4 regions of the Pantoea sp. X-Soil-MYKO-1289 genome follow, and region 3 is predicted to be linked to each of the others. Evidence: predicted binding sites of a transcription regulator. Region 3 holds the regulator's gene; each other region holds the start of a gene.
What was found. The regulator CRP, encoded in region 3, controls carbon source genes, mostly activating them, when cyclic AMP is high. The targets are predictions, from matches to a motif close to ATGTGANNNNNNTCACAT.

Region 1: a site for CRP is predicted at 2,436-2,453, ahead of AC6I7Z_RS14190 (NupC/NupG family nucleoside CNT transporter). Genes of this name have one in related genera too.
Region 2: a site for CRP is predicted at 3,324-3,341, ahead of garD (galactarate dehydratase). Genes of this name have one in related genera too.
Region 4: a site for CRP is predicted at 2,158-2,175, ahead of AC6I7Z_RS00405 (PTS mannitol transporter subunit IICBA). Genes of this name have one in related genera too.

The regions. Positions count from the first base shown of each region.
Region 1 is NZ_AP036004.1:2,944,244-2,949,251, reverse strand. It holds gene AC6I7Z_RS14195 (LLM class flavin-dependent oxidoreductase) at 1-930, opposite strand, end outside; gene AC6I7Z_RS14190 (NupC/NupG family nucleoside CNT transporter) at 1,181-2,371, opposite strand; gene AC6I7Z_RS14185 (Nramp family divalent metal transporter) at 2,740-3,978, shown strand; gene AC6I7Z_RS14180 (NAD(P)H-dependent oxidoreductase) at 4,115-4,696, shown strand; gene AC6I7Z_RS14175 (DUF2502 domain-containing protein) at 4,751-5,008, opposite strand, start outside.
Region 2 is NZ_AP036004.1:949,497-954,504, reverse strand. It holds gene gudD (glucarate dehydratase) at 1-291, opposite strand, end outside; gene AC6I7Z_RS04530 (enolase C-terminal domain-like protein) at 302-1,648, opposite strand; gene AC6I7Z_RS04525 (MFS transporter) at 1,658-3,004, opposite strand; gene garD (galactarate dehydratase) at 3,560-5,008, shown strand, end outside.
Region 3 is NZ_AP036004.1:327,077-332,084, forward strand. It holds gene AC6I7Z_RS01490 (YccS/YhfK family putative transporter) at 1-1,814, opposite strand, end outside; gene crp (cAMP-activated global transcriptional regulator CRP) at 1,873-2,505, opposite strand; gene AC6I7Z_RS01500 (OsmC family protein) at 2,806-3,210, shown strand; gene AC6I7Z_RS01505 (phosphoribulokinase) at 3,437-4,306, opposite strand; gene AC6I7Z_RS01510 (YheU family protein) at 4,368-4,586, opposite strand; gene AC6I7Z_RS01515 (hydrolase) at 4,583-5,008, opposite strand, start outside.
Region 4 is NZ_AP036004.1:86,481-91,488, forward strand. It holds gene AC6I7Z_RS00405 (PTS mannitol transporter subunit IICBA) at 82-2,016, opposite strand; gene AC6I7Z_RS00410 (DUF3053 domain-containing protein) at 2,464-3,180, opposite strand; gene ppc (phosphoenolpyruvate carboxylase) at 3,333-5,008, opposite strand, start outside.

The DNA of each region.
Region 1 (5,008 bases), 2.6 Mb from region 3:
GACCTGATCCGCCGTGCCCACCAGCGCGGTGGAGTTGTAGCCGCCGCTCACCAGCTTCGCGACGCCGGTCCACAATACTTTATCGTGACGGTCGCCTGCGTTAGCCGCCGCCAGCAGGCGCTGCGCGCCGACGCTCTGCGGTTTCGGCAGGCCGAAGGTGTAGCCCGATTCGGCCAGCTGTTTCTGCGCGGTTTGATAAATGTGTTCCGCGCGCTCCCAGGCCTCTTTCTCGGTCTTGCCGATAATCGGGCGGAAAGAGATATTGAATTTGATGTCGCGGCCTCTTTTCGCGGCGGCGGCGCGCACGGTTTGCACGGTTTCCGCCGCGCCCTGCAGCGGCTCGCCCCACAGCGCGAAGACGTCGGCGTGACGCGCGGCGACCTCGATCGCCTCTGGCGAAGAGCCGCCGAAGTAGACCGGCAGCTTGCTCTGCAGCGGCTTGATGGCGGAAAAAGCCTGTTCAGCCTGGTAAAACTCGCCTTTGTGGTCCCAGGCTTCCGCCGAGGTCAGGCTCTTGTTCAGCACGTGGAGAAATTCGTCGGTGCGCGCGTAGCGTTCCGCCTTACTGAGGAAGTCGCCGTCGCGGCGCTGTTCGCTGTCGCTGCCGCCGCTAATGATATGCACCGCCAGGCGCCCGTCGGTGAGGTGATCGAGCGACGCCAGCTTGCGCGCCGCCAGCGTGGGCGAGACGAAGCCGGGACGGTGCGCCAGTAAAAATTTAATGCGCGAGGTGTTCGCGGCGGCGTGCGCCGTGACTAAAAAACCGTCTGGTTGATCGGACCAGTAGCCCACCAGAATCCGATCGAATCCCGCCTCTTCGTGGGCGCGGGCGAAATCGGCAATGTAGTTTTTATCGAATAACGGCCCGCTGGCCGGAATGATTTCAGAGGCCAGACGATGGCCGATCATGCCCAGAAATTGAATGCTCATGCGCTTCTCCCGATGTTAAGTAATGAAAAAACTACGGGGCGACGGGCAGGAGATGAAATTCGATATTGTGCAAAGGATTTGCGGGAATCGGGGAAGGGCGGCGCCGCGCGGCTGAGGCGCCGCGGCAGGCGTTATATCAAGCAGGAATAATTAAGAATAAAGACGGGACGCGTTGCTATTCGTTTCCCGTCATTCGCGTTTTGAATTTATCAGCAGCCTGAAGGGCGAGAACCGGTCTCGCCCTTGCGCATCAGAACGCCAGCACCAGACCGGCGATAGCGGCGGAGAGCACGCTGACCAGCGTTGAACCGTAGAGCAGCTTCAGGCCGAAGCGCGACACCACGTTGCCTTGCTCTTCGTTCAGGCCCTTGATGGCGCCGGCGACAATGCCGATAGACGAGAAGTTGGCGAACGAGACCAGGAACACCGACAGGATGCCTTCAGAGTGCGGCGACAGCTGGCCCGCCAGCTTCTGCAGATCCATCATCGCCACGAACTCGTTGGAAACCAGCTTGGTGGCCATGATGCTGCCGACCTGCAGCGCTTCGTGAGCCGGCACGCCCATCACCCAGGCGAACGGATAGAAAACGTAGCCCAGCACGCCCTGGAAGCTGATGCCGAAGATAAAATCGAACAGCGCGTTCAGGCCGGAAATCAGCGCGATAAAGCCGATCAGCATCGCCGCGACGATAATCGCCACGCGGAAGCCGGCGAGGATATATTCGCCCAGCATTTCAAAGAAGCTCTGGCCTTTATGGATATCCTGCAGCTGCAGATCTTCTTCGCTGTCGACGCGGTAAGGGTTGATCAGCGACAGTACGATAAAGGTGCTGAACATGTTAAGCACCAGCGCGGCCACCACATACTTCGGCTGCAGCATGGTCATATAGGCGCCGACGATCGACATGGAAACGGTCGACATCGCGGTCGCGGCCATGGTGTACATGCGGCGCTGCGACATTTTGCCGAGGATATCCTTATAGGCGATAAAGTTTTCTGACTGTCCCAGAATCAGAGAGCTGACGGCGTTAAAGGATTCCAGCTTGCCCATGCCGTTGATTTTTGACAGCACGGTGCCGATGCCGCGGATCACCCACGGCAGGATGCGGAAATGCTGCAGAATGCCGATCAGCGCGGAGATAAAGACGATCGGGCAGAGCACGTTGAGGAAGAAGAAGGCGAGGCCTTTATCATTCATGTTGCCGAACACGAAGTTGGTGCCTTCGGCCGCATACTTGAGCAGATGATCGAACAGACCAGCGAAACCCTTCACAAATCCGAGACCCGCCTCGGAGTTAAGGAAGAACCACGCCAGCAGCACTTCAATGACCAGAAGCTGGACAATGTAGCGAATACGAATACTTTTACGGTCGTGGCTGACGAGTAACGCCAGCACGGCTACCACCACCAGTGCTAAAAGGAAGTGCAAAATATGGGACATGCTTGCTCCAGATTTGAGGAGGGTTGTAATTTGCTGCGTATTCTATGTAACGCGTTACTTAAAAACGAGATCAATTCCACATTATAAGGATTCGCTATCACCCCTTTTCTCAGAAAACTCTCACCAGTCACAGCCTGTTCACAAAATGTTCACACCTAATATCCACAAATTTATTGTCTATAATATGTCCGAAGCGTAAAGTGAAATGCATTGCATATTTTTTAGCAAGTCTCGCTTTACCGTAAGGTATAGCAATGGCTATACTTTATAGCATCATCTATCACAACGATAACAATAACCTCATTTCACTTGCCGCGATCAGGCCATAAGCTGCCATGGTTAAAACGCGTTCAGACAGGTAGAGAAATATGTTTGAGAGCCGTACCGCCGAGCGCGCCGCTCGCGGAGCCCGAAAAATCAAGCTTGCGCTGCTGGGGCCGGCCTTTATCGCCGCCATCGGCTATATCGATCCCGGCAACTTCGCCACCAACATTCAGGCGGGCGCAGCCTACGGCTATAAGCTGCTGTGGGTGGTGGTCTGGGCCAATATCATGGCGATGATCATTCAGCTGATGTCCGCCAAGCTCGGTATCGCCACCGGTAAAAATCTGGCTGAGCATATTCGCGATCGCTTCCCGCGTCCGGCGGTCTGGTTCTACTGGGTGCAGGCGGAGATCATCGCCATGGCGACCGATCTGGCGGAATTTATCGGCGCGGCGCTCGGCTTTAAGCTGCTGCTCGGCATTTCGCTGCTGCAGGGCGCGGTGCTGACCGGCGTGGCGACCTTCCTGATCCTGATGCTGCAAAGCCGCGGTCAGAAGCCGCTGGAGCTGGTGATCGGCAGTTTGCTGCTGTTCGTGGCGGCGGCCTATATCGTCGAACTCTTCTTTTCGCAGCCGAAGGTCAGCGAGCTGGTGACCGGGATGGCGCTGCCGTCGCTGCCAACGTCAGACGCGGTCTTCCTGGCGGCGGGCGTGCTGGGCGCGACTATTATGCCGCACGTCATCTACCTTCACTCGGCGCTGACGCAGGGCGGCGAAAGCGGCAATAAGCGCCAGCGCTACTCCTCCACCAAGCTGGACGTGGCCATCGCCATGACCATCGCCGGCTTTGTCAATCTGGCGATGATGGCGACCGCCGCCGCCGCGTTCCACTTCAGCGGCCACAGCACCATTGCCGAACTGGATCAGGCCTATCTGACGCTGACGCCGCTGCTTGGCCATGCGGCGGCGACGGTATTCGGCCTGAGTCTGGTGGCCGCGGGCCTCTCCTCTACCGTGGTGGGCACCCTGGCCGGTCAGGTAGTGATGCAGGGCTTTATCCGCTTTCATATTCCGCTCTGGGTGCGCCGTCTGGTCACCATGCTGCCCTCATTTATCGTGATTATGGCGGGCTGGGATCCGACGCGCATTCTGGTTATGAGCCAGGTGCTGCTGAGCTTCGGCATCGCGCTGGCGCTGGTGCCGCTGCTCTCGTTTACCGGCAACCGCGAGATTATGGGCGAGATGGTCAATACGCGCCTGATGCAGAACGCCGGTCGCGCCATCGTGGTGCTGGTGGTGGCGCTCAACGCCTATTTGCTGATTGGTGAAATACTCGGCCTGTAAAGGCTGCCGAAGCTGGCCCGATCTATGCCGGGCCAGCTTTGCTTTTTAACCTCCCGTGCCGCCGCCTTAACAGCCCGCCTCCACTCATCTACTCTCGATATGCAGCCGTTTTCTCTTCTCGCACAGGAGTCAGGATATGCATGCTCTGGTAGTGGTCGCCCATCCCGATCAAGATTCTTTTACCCACGCCGTCGCGCGAACGCTAACCAGCGAGATTCGCGCGCCGCACACCTTTGAAATCGCCGACCTGATAGCAGAGGGTTTCGATCCGCGCTACGCCGCCGCCGATCTGGCGCTGTTCCGCAGTGAGGCCGCGCCGCCCGCCGATGTGCTGGCCGAGCAAAAGCGCATTGACGGCGCAGACGCGCTGGTGTTGGTTTATCCCGTTTACTGGTGGTCGTTTCCCGGCGTGCTGAAAGGCTGGATCGATCGCGTTTTTACCCACGGCTGGGCATATCAGGAGACGCCCGACGGCAAAATCGATAAAAAAATGGGCCGTCTGAAGGTGCACCTGCTGGGAATAGGCGGGGCGAATCTGCGCACCTATGCGCGGCGCGGCTACTATGCCGCGATGCGCACGCAGATTGACGAGGGCATCTTTGACTATGTCGGCGCAGCGGTGAAAACGTCGGAACTGATCTTGCTGCCTGACGCCGACTCGCCTGAAGCGCATCTGGAAACGGCGCGGCAAATCGGACGTCGGCTGTTCGCGGATTAAAGGCCGCTTTGCGCGCGGTATCGCGCAGCGGCCTTTAGCCGTGCCGCCGCATCATCAGTGATGGTGGTGGTCATGACGGTCGTGGCGGTCGTGGCGGTCGTGATGGCGCTGCGCTTCGCGCCAGTGGTGGCGGCGTTCGCGTTCATGCCAGCGTCGCTCGCGCTCCCACTGCTGATGACGGCGCCACTCTTCATGGCGCCACCAGCGATGGTTGTTGTACTGATAGCGATCGTGCCACCAGCGCGGCTCACGCCAGCGGCCGCCGTCCCAGTAATAGCCGCGGCGATCCTGGTCACCCAGATGCAGCGTTAC
Region 2 (5,008 bases), 620 kb from region 3:
GCCGCGCCCGGAGGAATCGCGATCGGCGAAGGTGCTGCGCACCAGGCTGAGTACGTTTTTATACTCGCCAACCGTTTTGCCGATCACCAGCGCCGCCGCATCTTCCAGCGTCTGGCGGATTTTCTCGCCGCCAGGGATTTCGCCGACGCCGGTATGGCCCGCGTTATCCTTGATAATCACAATATTGCGGGTGAAAAAAGGCGCGTGCGCGCCGCTCAGGTTGAGCAACATGCTGTCATATCCCGCTACCGGAATAACCTGCATCGCTGTGACTTTCGGTGTCGAACTCATCTCCTGCTCCTTACACTGTGGCGCGGCCGAATGCCGGGCGCTTACGGTCGAACGTCCAACCGGGAATCAGATACTGCATGGCGGTGGCGTCGTTACGCGCGCCCGCCGGCAGCGATTTAAAGAGGTCGTGGGCCTGGCGCAGCCGATCCCAGTCCAGCTCGACGCCGAGCCCCGGCGCGTCGGGCACGGCGATTTTGCCGTTGCGGATCTGCAGCGGCTGTTTAGTCAGGCGCTGGTCGCCCTCCTGCCAGATCCAGTGGGTATCGAGCGCGGTGGGATTGCCCGGCGCGGCTGCGCCGACGTGGGTAAACATCGCCAGCGAAATATCGAAGTGGTTATTGGAGTGACAGCCCCAGGTAAGGCCCCACTCGTCGCAGAGCTGCGCCACGCGCACCGCGCCGCTCAGCGTCCAGAAGTGCGGATCGGCCAGCGGAATATCGACCGCATTGAGCATCACCGCATGGTTCATCTCGCGCCAGTTGGTGGCGATCATATTGGTGGCGACCGGCAGCCCGGTGGCGCGGCGGAACTCCGCCATCACCTCGCGGCCGGAATAGCCCTGCTCGGCGCCGCACGGATCTTCCGCGTAGGTCAGCACCTCGCCCATGCCTTTGCAGAGGCGGATCGCCTCGTCCAGCGTCCAGGCGCCGTTGGGATCGACGGTAATGCGCGCGTCAGGAAAGCGCCGCTTTAGCGCCGCCGCGGAATCAATCTCCTGCTCGCCCGGCAGCACGCCGCCTTTGAGTTTGAAATCCTTAAAGCCATATTTGTCCTGCGCCGCCTCCGCCAGACGCACCACCGCCTCGGGCGTCAGCGCCTCCTGATGGCGCAGGCGATACCAGTCGTGGTCGCCGCTCTCGCCGCTCTGATAGGGCAGATCGGTTTTGCGGCGGTCGCCGATATAGAAGAGATAGCCCAGCACCGTCACCTCGTCGCGCTGCTGGCCGGGGCCGAGCAGCTCCGCCACCGGCACGCCGAGGCACTGTCCGAGCAGGTCGAGCAGCGCCGCTTCCAGCGCAGCGACCGCGTTGACGCGCAGCTCAAAGGTCCAGGCGCCCTTGCCGAAGGTGTCGAAATCGGCCGACTGATTGCCTTTGTGCACCTGCTGCACCAGCCGGTTCATGCGCGCCACCTGCTGGCCTTCAACCTGCGGGATCGCCTCGACCAGCGTCTGGTAGATGGTGTCGCCACCCGGCGCTTCGCCGACGCCGGTATGCCCGGCGCTGTCGGTCAGCACCACGATATTGCGGGTAAAGCAGGCGTTATGCGCGCCGCCGATATTCAGCAGCATGCTGTCGTATCCGGCGACCGGGATCACCTGCATGCGGGTAATCACCGGTGAGCTTTGCGTAGACATATTCCCTCCTTATGTCCGCGGTTTCAGTTCGATGCGTTTGATATCGCCTGCAATCACCAGGAAGCTGAAGGCGGCGACGAACGCATGGATGCCGACATAGATCAGCGCGCCTTCAAACGAACCGCTGGTGGCGATGATGTAGCCGATAGCGATAGGCGTGACGATGCCGGAGAAGTTGCCGAACATATTGAACAGGCCGCCGCTCAGGCCGCTGATCTCTTTCGGCGCGGTATCCGCCATCACCGCCCAGCCCAGCGCGCCAATACCTTTGCCGAAGAAGGCGAGCGCCATAAAGAACACCACCACCCATTCGGTGTCGCTGTAGTTGCACATCACCATGCTGATAGAGAGCAGCATGCCGAGCACGATAGGCGTTTTGCGCGCGATGTTGAGCGAGCCGGTTTTGCGCATCAGGTAATCGGAGATGACGCCGCCCAGCACGCCGCCGAGGAAGCCGCACACCGCCGGAATCGAGGCGATCATCCCCGCTTTCAGAATCGACATGCCGCGCGCCTGCACCAGATAGACCGGGAACCAGGTGATAAAGAAGTAGGTGAGCGCGTTGACGCAGTACTGGCCGAGATAGATGCCCAGCATCATGCGCGAGGAGAGCAGCTGCTTGATCTGGAACCACTTCTCATCCCAGCTCACTTTCTGCTGCGCCTTTTTCGCATCCATATTGATCAGCGCGCCGCCCTGCTCCATATACTCCAGCTCGGCTTTATTCACGCCAGGATGGTCGTTGGGATCGTGGATCACTTTCAGCCAGATAAAGCTGAGAATGATGCCGAGGCCGCCCATAAACCAGAACACGTGCGCCCAGCCCACTTCCGATACCAGCCAGCCCATAATCGGCGCGAAAATCACCGTGGCGAAATACTGGGCCGAGTTAAAGATGGCGACGGCGGTACCGCGCTCCTGCGCCGGGAACCAGGCCGCGACGATACGGCTGTTGCCCGGGAAAGATGGCGCTTCTGCCAGACCGACCATAAAGCGCAGCATGAACAGTGAGACCACAATGGCATAGCCGCTAAAGATATCGACAAAGCCCTGCAGCAGAGTAAAAAGCGACCAGAGGAAGATGCTCCAGAAGTAGACGCGTTTTGATCCAAAGCGGTCCAGCAGCCAGCCGCCGGGGATCTGGCCGATAACGTAGGCCCACGAGAACGCCGAGAAGATGTAGCCCAGCCCCACCGAATCGAGACCGATATCTTTCGACATGGCGGAACCGGCGATGGAAATGGTGGCGCGGTCGCCGTAGTTGAACGAGGTGACGATAAACAACATCACCACGATCCAGTAGCGGGCGTTGGTGCGCTTCTGCACCGCTTCCGCCGTCTGGCTGTAACTATTCATGATGCACTCCTGAAATATAGCGTTCGCTACATTCGCTCTGACTGCATACACATCGCGTTGGGTATCAGAGAGAAGTCGGGTTAAACACGGCGATTTTTTTATAGGGGCAAACCGATAGTGCGTCGTGACGAATAACCTAACGTCGTATAACGAGAGCCAGTATAGGAATGACAAAAGGCGGAGGCACTGGAAGAACGCCTGACAATTAAGGCGCTAAAGCACGCATTGTCTGGCAGTTGCACAGCCGACTGCGGCGCGCCTCACGGAACCCGGTTTTTTCCGCCCGAAATGGCGATTTATTAAGCGAAGGTCGGCGCCTTTGTGAGACTCTTCACTTGCTTTTGGAAAAGCGAACCAAAAAGCAGCGGAAATGGGCGTAAATGCCGGACAGTTGCACAATGCGGCGGGCAACTCGCGTTCATATACTAAGGCTGGCAAATTCGATGTGCGACATGAAGAACGATAACGCGCCGCCACGTACGGCGCGCCAGGCCGCTGACCCGGCCCGCAGGCACTTAATTAATGACTCGCGTATGCATGACTGGAAGGTGAGCGATGAACCGAATTCTCAATGAGCCGCCGCTTTATATCAAAGTCCATGAAGATGACAATGTCGCTATCGTGGTCAACAACCAGGGGCTGCCGGCAGGCACCACCTTTCCCGACGGGCTGACGCTGACGGAGCATGTGCCGCAAGGGCATAAAGTGGCGCTCGCCGCCATTCCGCAGGGCGCGGCCATTCTCCGCTATGGCGAAGTGATCGGCTATGCGCTGCGCGACATCGCGCAAGGCGGCTGGATCGACGAGTCGCTGGTGGCGCTGCCCGAAGCGCCGCCGCTCGCCAGCCTGCCGCTGGCGACTAACGTGCCGCCCGCGCTGCCGCCGCTGGAAGGCTACACCTTCGAAGGCTACCGCAACGCGGACGGCAGCGTCGGCACGCGCAACCTGCTCGGCATTACCACCAGCGTGCACTGCGTCGCGGGCGTGGTGGACTATGTGGTGCAGATTATCGAGCGCGATCTGCTGCCGAACTACCCGAACGTCGATGGCGTCGTGGCGCTGAACCACCTTTACGGCTGCGGCGTGGCGATTAACGCGCCGGCGGCGGTGGTGCCGATTCGCACCATTCATAACCTGGCGCTGAACGCCAACTTCGGCGGCGAAATCATGGTGGTGAGCCTCGGCTGCGAGAAGCTGCAGCCCGAGCGTCTGCTGACCGGCACCAGCGACGTGCAGGCGATCTCGCTGGACGATCGCGACATTGTGCGTTTGCAGGATGAGCGCCATATCGGCTTCGGCGCGATGGTGGAAGAGATCCTCAGCGTGGCGAAAAGGCACCTTGAGCGCCTTAACCGCCGCCAGCGCGAAACCTGCCCCGCCTCCGCGCTGATTGTCGGCACGCAGTGCGGCGGCAGCGACGCCTTTTCCGGCGTAACCGCCAATCCCGCCGTGGGCTTCGCCTCCGATCTGCTGGTGCGCTGCGGCGCGACGGTGATGTTTTCCGAAGTGACCGAAGTGCGAGACGCGATTCATCTGCTGACGCCGCGCGCCGTTAATGAAGAGGTGGGCAAGCGACTGCTGGAAGAGATGGCGTGGTATGACGACTATCTCGATCAGGGCCAGACCGACCGCAGCGCCAATCCTTCGCCCGGCAATAAAAAGGGCGGACTGGCGAACGTGGTGGAAAAAGCGCTGGGATCGATCGCCAAGTCAGGCCGCAGCGCCATTGTCGAAGTGCTGTCGCCAGGCCAGCGGCCGACGCGGCGCGGGCTGATCTACGCCGCCACGCCCGCCAGCGATTTTGTCTGCGGCACTCAGCAGATGGCGTCGGGCATTACGCTGCAGGTCTTTACCACCGGACGCGGCACGCCTTACGGCCTGGCGGCGATTCCGGTGATCAAGATGGCGACGCGCAACGCGCTGGCCGATCGCTGGCACGACCTGATGGATATCAACGCCGGCACGATCGCCACGGGCGAAGAGACTATCGAGCAGGTCGGCTGG
Region 3 (5,008 bases):
GGCGTCAGCATGGTGTGCTCGCGGGCGAGGATGGTCATGGCGTTGATATGCTCGACGATAAACTGGCTGTGCGTCACCCACAGGCGCATATCTTTCAGGTACTGGGCGTTGAAGCCCGGCTCCTGCATCGCCTGATTGAGCGAGTTGAAGAGCGCGTTGTGCGCCTGATTGACCTGCATGCGCTGCCAGGCCAGCTTCTTCGCCTCCTGCTCCGGCCCCAGCAGCAGCCGCAGCGCATCCTGATAGGTTTCCAGCGCGTCGTGGGCGTTTTGACGCAGCAGCCCGCTCTGCCACTGCGGCCACAGCCACAGCATGCCGCCGAAGGCGATCAGGCAGCCCATCAGCGTGTCCATCAGACGCGGCAGTAAAAACTGCGCGCCGTTCAGCGACAGCAGCTGCAGCGAGTAGACCGCCGTCACGGTAAAGCCAATCATCGACCAGCCGTAATATTTACGCGTCACCAGATAGCTCACCAGCGTCACCACCAGCATAAACAGCAGCACCAGCGATTCCGGCACCGCGAAGCGCAGCGAGGCGGCGGCGATCACCAGGCCGGCGAAGGTGCCCAGCGCCCGGTGCTGGATGCGCACCCGCGTGGCGCTGTAACCGTTCTGGCTGACGAACATAATGGTCATCAGGATCCAGTAGGGCTTGGGAATATCGAACAGCATCGCCAGCGCGCTGCCGAACATCAGCATCACGGCGAAGCGTGCCGCGGTGCGCAGCGCGGCGGACTTCAGCGACAGATAGCTGCGCAGCGCCGGCAGCAGCGGCAGGCGGCGCTGGCGATCGGTCATCAGGTCGCGCTGGTAGAGCGGTTTTTGCGTGCGCAGCACGCGCGCGATGCGGCTGAAGTGGTAGTAGCAGAAGTGGCCCACCGGATTATCGGGATGCTGACGGGCGATTTTCTCCAGCGCGCCGAGCGGCTTCTCCATATCGAAACGACTCGGCAACTGATGGTAGAGAATGGCGTCGGCCAGCGCGCGCAGCCGCGCCGAGATAATTTTGGCGTTCCAGCGGATCACCGCTTCGGCGTGGCTGCGCTCTACCAGCTTCTGCACCTCTTCCGGCTGATGCAGGCTGACGGAGATATGCTCCTGCAGGTCGAGCGCCACCTGAAACGCGCGCGTCAGCCGTTTGTGGCTGTTGTCGCGGCTGGCGGAGAGCATATGCATCTGCTGATAGCAGGTGTTGATCAGATCGACCGCTTTCTGCTGGCGCGCCAGCAGCGGCGGCAGCGCTTTTTCCGGGTCGGTAAGCTGGGTCAGCAGGGTATATTTCGCGTCGCAGTAGTCCGCCAGCTCGCGGTAGATCAGGCTCAGGGTTTCGCGCATCGGCTGCTCTTTCCACAGCCAGAACCAGAACCAGTTGAAGAGTCCGTACCAGAGCGTGCCGCCGATATAGAGCAGCGGCGGCACATAGATCGGCAATCGGCCGATCAGGCTCAGGGTAAAGATGGCCGCCACCAGCGTGCCGGAGAGCAGGCGGCCGTGCAGCGGGCTGATTTCGCCGGTGACGCCCAGCAGCAGCGGCAGAGCAAAGAGCACGGCAGGCAGCGGCACCCCTTTCAGGGTTAAGAGCTGGATCAGGAAGCTGCCGAGCGCGAACAGCGAGCCGCCGACGATGAGACGTTTGAAGAAGCGCTTATGGGGCGTATCCAGACCCGCGACGTTGCAGCAGGCGGGAACCAGAGAGAAAAGCAGGCCTTTTTGCAGATCGCCGAACAGCCAGCCGAGCGCCACCGGAATGCAGAGCACCAGCGTCTGCCGCAGGGCATAGTTAACTTCGGGGTGATAGATGATTCGGCGCCACATCACTTCACTAAAAACAGTAACGGCGTGACGGTGACATCACGCCGTGAGTGAGAGGAAATCAGCGGGTGCCGTAAACGACAATGGTTTTGCCGTGTGCGGAAATCAGATTCTGGTCTTCCAACATTTTCAAAATGCGGCCCACGGTTTCACGCGAGCAACCAACGATTTGGCCAATTTCCTGACGAGTAATTTTGATTTGCATGCCGTCGGGATGCGTCATGGCGTCTGGCTGCTTCGCCAGGTTAAGCAGGGTTTGTGCAATACGTCCGGTCACGTCGAGGAAAGCTAAATTGCCCACTTTTTCCGATGTAACCTGCAGACGGCGCGCCATCTGCGAAGAGAGACGCATTAAAATATCCGGATTCACCTGGATAAGCTGACGGAATTTCTTGTAGGAAATTTCCGCTACTTCGCACGCGGTTTTCGCACGTACCCAGGCGCTGCGCTCCTGACCTTCTTCAAACAGGCCAAGCTCGCCGATAAAATCACCCTGATTCAGGTAAGAGAGGATCATCTCTTTGCCCTCTTCATCTTTGATCAGCACCGCAACGGAACCTTTCACGATGTAGTAGAGGGTTTCAGCCTTCTCACCCTGATGAATCAGCGTACTTTTGGATGGATATTTGTGAATATGGCAATGGGACAGGAACCATTCGAGTGTAGGGTCTGTTTGCGGTTTGCCGAGAACCATTCGCTATTATCCTCTGTTGTAATCGTGCCCAAAACGCGGGGAGATGAGTCCCTGCCAGGCGATGAAAGCTTCAAGCGTTTCCCCTAAAGGAGATTATTCGGGCCTTATTTTGCGCCAGGCGCTTGAGATGTCCCGTCTTCGTCCCTATCAGAACGAACTATTTTCAGCACTGTTTGTAGCACAGCTTTTGCCGACTGTCTTCTGTTGTCTCGCTTCAGCAAAGGGGGGATTACTCTGGATTGCTGTTTGCCAGGTGAACGCGTACTCTGGCGGCAAACGGGCTATTCTCGAGGTAGAAACATGCAGGCAAGAGTGAAGTGGGTCGAAGGATTAACCTTTCTCGGCGAGTCGGCGTCGGGACATCAGATCCTGATGGACGGCAACTCCGGCGATAAAGCGCCTAGTCCGATGGAGATGGTGCTGATGGCCGCGGGCGGCTGTAGCGCCATCGACGTGGTCTCTATTTTGCAAAAAGGCCGCAACGATGTGGTGGACTGCGAGGTGAAGCTGACCTCGGAGCGTCGCGAAGAGGCGCCGCGCCTGTTTACCCATATTAATCTGCATTTCGTGGTCACCGGCAAGGCGCTGAGCGATAAAGCGGTCGCGCGCGCGGTGGATCTCTCGGCGGAGAAGTACTGTTCGGTGGCGTTAATGCTGGGCAAAGGCGTAGAGATGACCCATAGCTATGAAGTGGTCGCGCTGTAAAAAAGCGCACTGTACGTAAGGAGCGGGTAGCAAGGCCCGAAGAGCAAAGCGTCCCGCGCCATGGACAAAAACGCCGGGAGCGTTTTTGAACAACGCAACGCGTTGGCCCGTTTACGGGCGCCCCATCAAGGATGAGGGGCGTATACGCGCGGGCCGAGCTGGCAGGGATGCCGTTTTTTGCGTCTTTGCGATCGGGCCTTGCTACCCGCGACCGCGCCAGACCTGGTCAGGCGATCTGTTTGCCTTCCATCAGCCGCTGCACCAGCGGCGCCATAATCAGCTCCATCGCCAGCCCCATCTTGCCGCCCGGCACCACCAGCGTATTGATGTGCGAAATAAATGAGCCCTGCAGCATCGCCAGCAGATAGGGGAAGTCGATATTCTCCAGCCCGCGAAAATGGATCACCACAAAGCTCTCGTCCAGCGACGGAATTTCGCGCGCGGCGAACGGGTTCGAGGTATCGACGGTCGGCACGCGCTGGAAGTTAATGTGGGTGCGCGAGAACTGCGGCGTGATGAAGTTGATGTAATCCTCCATCGAGCGCACCACCGAGTCCATCACCGCCTCGCGCGAGTGGCCGCGCTCGCCGGTGTCGCGCACCAGCTTCTGGATCCACTCCAGGTTGACGATCGGCACCACGCCCACCAGCAGATCGACCTTCTCCGCCACGTTATGCTGCTGCGTGACGACGCCGCCGTGCAGCCCTTCGTAAAACAGCACGTCGGTATTTTCCGGCAGCGGCTGCCACGGCGTAAAGGTGCCGGGCACCTGGTTCCAGGGCACCGCTTCGTCGTAGGTGTGCAGATATTTGCGCGACTGGCCTTTGCCCGCATTGCCGTAGTCGATAAAAGTCTGCTCCAGCAGGCCGAAATCGTTGGCTTCCGGGCCGAAATAGCTGATGTGACGCCCTAAATCGCGCGCCTTGCGGATCGCCATATCCATTTCCGGCCGCGTATAGCGGTGGAAGCTGTCGCCCTCCAGCTCGGCGGCGTGCAGATTGAGCTGCTGGAAAATTTTACGAAACGCCAGGCTGGTGGTGGTGGTGCCGGCGCCGCTGGAGCCGGTTACCGCAATAATCGGGTGTCGTGCTGACATGAAAAAGCTCCCTTTAAAGTCGGGCGATGAGCATTGTTAACACGAAAAGCGCCTCGACGCATCAGCCGCGGAATTCGCTGCGCGGCATGATATTGATGGTTTCATGCAGTTCCGACCAGACCAGCACCACGTCGCCGCGCTCCAGCTGGCGGCGCACGTCGGCCACCTTTTGCGCCAGGCTGCGCTCCTGCTCGCCATAGTCGGTGCCTTCGCGCAGCACAAAGGCTTCGATCAGGTTGGTAAGGGTGTCGGGATCGAGCTGTTGCCAGGGAATAATCATGATGAGAGCCACTGTGTAAGCCACTGCGGCACACGCTGCTCGAGCCACATCTGCGGTTGACGCAGCGTGCCGCCGACAAAGCCAACGTGTCCGCCATGCGGCGTGAGTTGATAGGTGGTACTGGCTGAGAGCCGATCCAGCTGCGGGATCACCTCGTCAGTCATAAAAGGATCGTCTTTCGCGTGAATGATCAGCAAGGGCTTGCGCACATTTTTCAGCAGCGGCATGGCGCTGGCGCGACGGTAATAGTCGCCCGCGTCAAGAAAGCCGTGGGCGCGGGCGGTAATGGCGTCGTCGAAGTCGCGCAGGCGACGCAGCGCTCTGAGCTGCGGCAGATCCACCGGCAGCGTTCCCGGCCAGGCGAGGAGTTTGCGCTCGGCGTTCTTTTTCAGCTGGTCGAGCAGATAGCGCTGATAAAAGCG
Region 4 (5,008 bases), 240 kb from region 3:
ATCAAATGACGATGGGGCGGGCACGCCCGCCCCGGAAATCGGGACGGGCTTACCCGCCCCAGGGAAATTCACGCAGGACGTTTAGGCGGTCGCCGGGCTGCCCGACAGCAGATCCAGCACTTCCTGCACGCTGGTGGTGTGCGCCAGCTTCTCAATCACGCTTTCATCGTCCAGCGCGTTGGTCAGGCTGGTGATCACCTGGATGTGCTCGTTGTTGCGCGCCGCGATGCCGATCACCAGGCGGGCCACGTCGTCCGCATCGTCGCCGAACAGCACGCCCTGCGGATACTGACAGAACACCACGCCGGTTTTCAATACGCGATCTTTCGCTTCCACCGTGCCGTGCGGCACGGCGATCGACTCGCCGAGATAGGTCGGGGTGAGTTTTTCACGCGCCAGCATCGCTTCTACATATTCCGGCTGCACGTAGCCGCCTTTCACCAGCTGCTCGCCGGCGAAGCGGATCGCCTGCTCTTTGTTGCTGGCGCTCAGGCCGAGGAAGACGTTGTCCGCGCCCAGCTTAAACAGATGCGGGTTGCTGGTGTCGTAGCTGTCCGCCAGCGCGGTCTGTACCACTTCGCGGTGCGCCTCGCTGCGGTTCGCCGCCACCAGACGATCGGTCAGGTTGCTATAGAGCGCGCTGTCGAGGAAGTTGTTCAGCGAAATATGCTGCGCCTGCGGCGCCTGGCGCATAGCGCGCTCGGTGAGGTCGCGGTGGGTAATCACCAGATCGACATCGCCTGGCAGCGAGTTAATCGCGCTGTTGGTGACGGACACATTGGTGAGTCCCGCATCCTGTACTTTCTTACGCAGCACGCCTGCGCCCATCGCGCTGGAACCCATGCCGGCGTCGCAGGCGACGATGATTTTACGCACGTGGCTGACGTCAACGCTGCTGGCGTCGGCGACGATCGGCGCGCCCGCGGCAGCCTGGCCCTTCGACTGCGCTTTCATGTCGTGCATGCGTTTGGTCGCCGCTTCGATATCGTCTTCCTCTTTGACTTTGCTGGTTTTCAGCAGGATAGAGGAGACCACGAAGGAGACGGCGAAGGCCGCGATAATCGCCGCGATATTGGCGAAGTAGGCGCCTTTCGGCGTCATCGCCAGCACCGCCAGGATAGAGCCCGGAGAGGCCGGAGAGACCAGACCGCCATTGAGCAGCGTCAGGGTGAAGACGCCGGTCATGCCGCCCAGAATTACCGCCAGCAGCAGACGCGGCGCCATCAGCACGTACGGGAAGTAGATTTCGTGAATGCCGCCCAGGAAGTGGATGATCGCCGCGCCGCCCGCAGACTGCTTAGCGCTGCCGCGGCCAAAGATCATATAAGCCACCAGCACGCCCATGCCCGGGCCCGGGTTCGCCTCGATCAGGAAGAAGATCGACTTGCCCGCTTCGCTTGCCTGCTGGATGCCCAGCGGCGAGAAGATGCCGTGGTTAATGGCGTTGTTGAGGAACAGGATTTTCGCCGGTTCAACGAAAATCGAGGTCAGCGGCAGCAGGTTGTTCTGCACCATCAGGTTGACGCCTGCGGCGAGGATATGCGACAGACCTTCCACCAGCGGACCGATCGCCAGAAACGCCAGCAGCGCCAGCAACATGCCGATAATGCCGGCAGAGAAGTTGTTGACCAGCATTTCAAAGCCGCTTTTGATTTTACCGTCAACGGCGCGGTCGAAAGATTTGATCGCCCAGCCGCCCAGCGGACCGGCAATCATCGAGCCAAGGAACATCGGCATATCGGCGCCGACGATGACGCCCATGGTGGTGATCGCGCCGACCACGCCGCCGCGATCGCCGCCAACCAGACGTCCGCCGGTGAAACCGATCAGCAGCGGCAGCAGGTAGGTGATCATCGGGCCGACCAGCTTCGCCAGCGTCTCGTTAGGAATCCATCCGGTCGGGATGAACAGCGCGGTGATGATACCCCAGGCGATAAACGCACCGATGTTAGGCATCACCATATTACTCAGAAAGCGACCAAAGCTTTGAACCTTGACCTTGACTGATGAGGACATAAAGCCACCCCTTATCGAGACGCGCTGCAATAAGAGAGCGCGTTTGTTTTTGTTAAGCCAGCACGGCGTCGAGCCGTCGCTATTACTGTATGCAGGCGGACTCTAGCACGCGAATATGACGCTGCGTAGCAGGCGGCTTAAGTGTGATACAGATCACCTAATCTGGGTGGGGGCAGGGGCTCTTTTAGTGAGTCAGATCACATAATACCGGTGTAAAAAAACCACAAAGGCTATTTTTTCGCCGCAAAACAGGCTCAACTGTGACTGATGTCACATTCAAATCTGTTCTGTTTGTTTCATATATGTGACTACGATCACAAAGTATTTTTGGTTGAAAATGCGCCAGATCACACTCCTGCCGGCAGGTTTCTCCGGCTGGCAATAATCTGAAAGAGAGCAACGGCGGAAAAGCCGAGACAAGCGGGGAAACTTGTCCCGGAGGAGAGATTACTGCAGGCCGTTCTGAACGGCGGTCTGCGCCTGATTTAACGCCTGCGCGTTGGCGGAGATAGTGCTCATCAGCGCGTTATATTGCGTGACCTGATCGGGGGTCGGGAACTGAACGGCGCTATTGTTGAAGCTGACGCGCGGCCCCTGCTGCTGCAGGAAGTCGCCCGCCTGCGCCGCGCCCTGGCTCAGCGCCTGCAGCTTCGGCAGCAGCGGCACCAGCTGATTAGCCGGCTGCGTGACCACTTTATCGTAAGCGGTGTCGTAGACCTTTTTCAGATCCTCTTCCTGCTTAAGCGAGGCTTTGCTGCTGTCCGCCTGCATTTTGGCGCTCTCCAGCTGCTGCGTGACAATCACCAGCGCGCCGTTCGCCTGGCGCAGCGCGTCGCGGCGCGTCAGATAGTCCTGCGGCACACGGATCGCCGACAGCTCATCGACCACTGGACGCATGCCCTGATCGATCGCCTTATTCACCTGCTGGGAAAAGCCGTAAAGGATGGCGTAGTCGCCCGCATATTTACCAAAATTCTGCTTCTGACTTTCGCTCAGGCTCGGCAGATGTTCGCCGCTGCGCATAACGGTGTTTTGCAGAAAGTCGATAAAGGCCTTGCGCTGATCGCCCTCTTTGTCGCCGCACGCGGTGAGGTTAAGCACCAGCAACGCGGCGCCGAGCAACATGCCGGTACGCATCCAGATGCGAGAAATTCCTGATGCCATAAGGGCAACTCCTGTAAATGAGAATGTAGATAACCGAGGAATGGTCCTAAAGAATAGAGCAAAGTAGCGCTCAGGCACAACGCCGGCAAGCGCGAAACGCGCAGCGGCAGAGAGGTATCCGGGCAGTCGCCTGCCCGGAAGGGGCGAAAGGATTAACCGGTATTGCGCATGCCCGCCGCGACGCCCGCGATGGTCACCATCAGCGCCTGCTCAACGCGCGGATCGGCCTCTTCGCCGCGCGCTTCCTGTTCGCGCGAACGCTGCAGCAGCTCCGCCTGCAGCACGTTGAGCGGATCGGTGTAGACGTTACGCAGCGCGATCGACTCGGCTATCCACGGCTGATCCGCCATCAGATGCGCGTCGTTGGCGATGGTCAGCACCGCTTTGATGTCGGCGTCAAGCTGGTCGCGCAGCTGTTTGCCCAGCGGCCACAGCGTGGTGTCCACCAGACGCTGATCGTAATATTCCGCCAACCACAGGTCGGCTTTGGCGAATACCATCTCCAGCATGCCGAGCCGCGTCGAGAAGAACGGCCAGTCGCGGCACATCGCTTCGAGCTGATCCTGATGGCCTTCGTCCATCGCCTTTTGCAGCGCCGCGCCCGCGCCGAGCCAGGCGGGCAGCATCAGACGGTTCTGCGTCCAGGCGAAAATCCAGGGAATGGCGCGCAGCGACTCGACGCCGCCGGTCGGGCGGCGCTTCGCCGGACGCGAGCCGAGCGGCAGCTTGCCCAGCTCCTGTTCCGGCGTGGCGGAACGGAAGTAGGGCACGAAGTCCGGGTTTTCACGCACGTAGCCGCGATACATGGCGCAGGAGTGCTTTGAGAGCTGATCCATAATGCTGTGCCACTCTTTTTTCGGCTCCGGCGGCGGCAGTAGGTTCGCTTCCAGAATCGCGCCGGTGTAGAGCGACAGGCTGGCGATGGTGACTTCTGGCAGACCATATTTAAAGCGGATCATTTCGCCCTGTTCGGTGACGCGCAGGCCGCCCTTCAGGCTGCCCGGCGGCTGAGAGAGCAGCGCCGCGTGCGCAGGCGCGCCGCCGCGGCCGATGCTGCCGCCGCGTCCGTGGAACAGCGTCAGGGCAATGCCGGCTTTCTCGCAGGTTTTGATCAGCGCGTCCTGCGCCTGATACTGCGCCCAGCTGGCGGCCATCACGCCGGCGTCTTTCGCCGAGTCGGAGTAGCCGATCATCACCATCTGTTTGCCCTGAATAAAACCGCGATACCAGTCGATATTCAGCAGCTGGCTCATGACGTCGTTGGCGTTGTTGAGGTCGTCGAGGGTTTCAAACAGCGGCGCCACCGGCATGGCGAAGGTGATGCCCGCCTCTTTCAGCAGCAGATGCACCGCCAGCACGTCGGAGGGCGTCTTCGCCATTGAGATAACGTAGGCCGCGATAGAGCCCTGCGGCGCTTCGGCGGCGACGCGGCAGGTTTCCAGCACTTCGCGCGTTTCGTCGCTCGGCTCCCAGTGGCGCGGCAGCAGCGGACGCTTGGAGTTGAGCTCGCGCACCAGGAAGGCCTGCTTGTCCGCTTCCGACCAGCTTTCATAGTCGCCGAGGCCGAGATAGCGGGTCACTTCGGCGATCGCTTCGGTATGGCGCGTGCTCTCCTGACGCAGATCGATGCGCACCAGCGGCACGCCAAAGCACTTCACGCGGCGCAGCGTATCCAGCAGCTGACCGTTGGCGATAATGCCCATGTCGCACTGCTGCAGCGACTGATAGATAGCGTAAAGCGGCGTCCAGAGCTGATCGTTGGAGACCAGCAAATCGGCGGGACGCGGCAGGCGCTCGCCCTTCAGGCGGCGCTCAAGGTAAGCCTGAG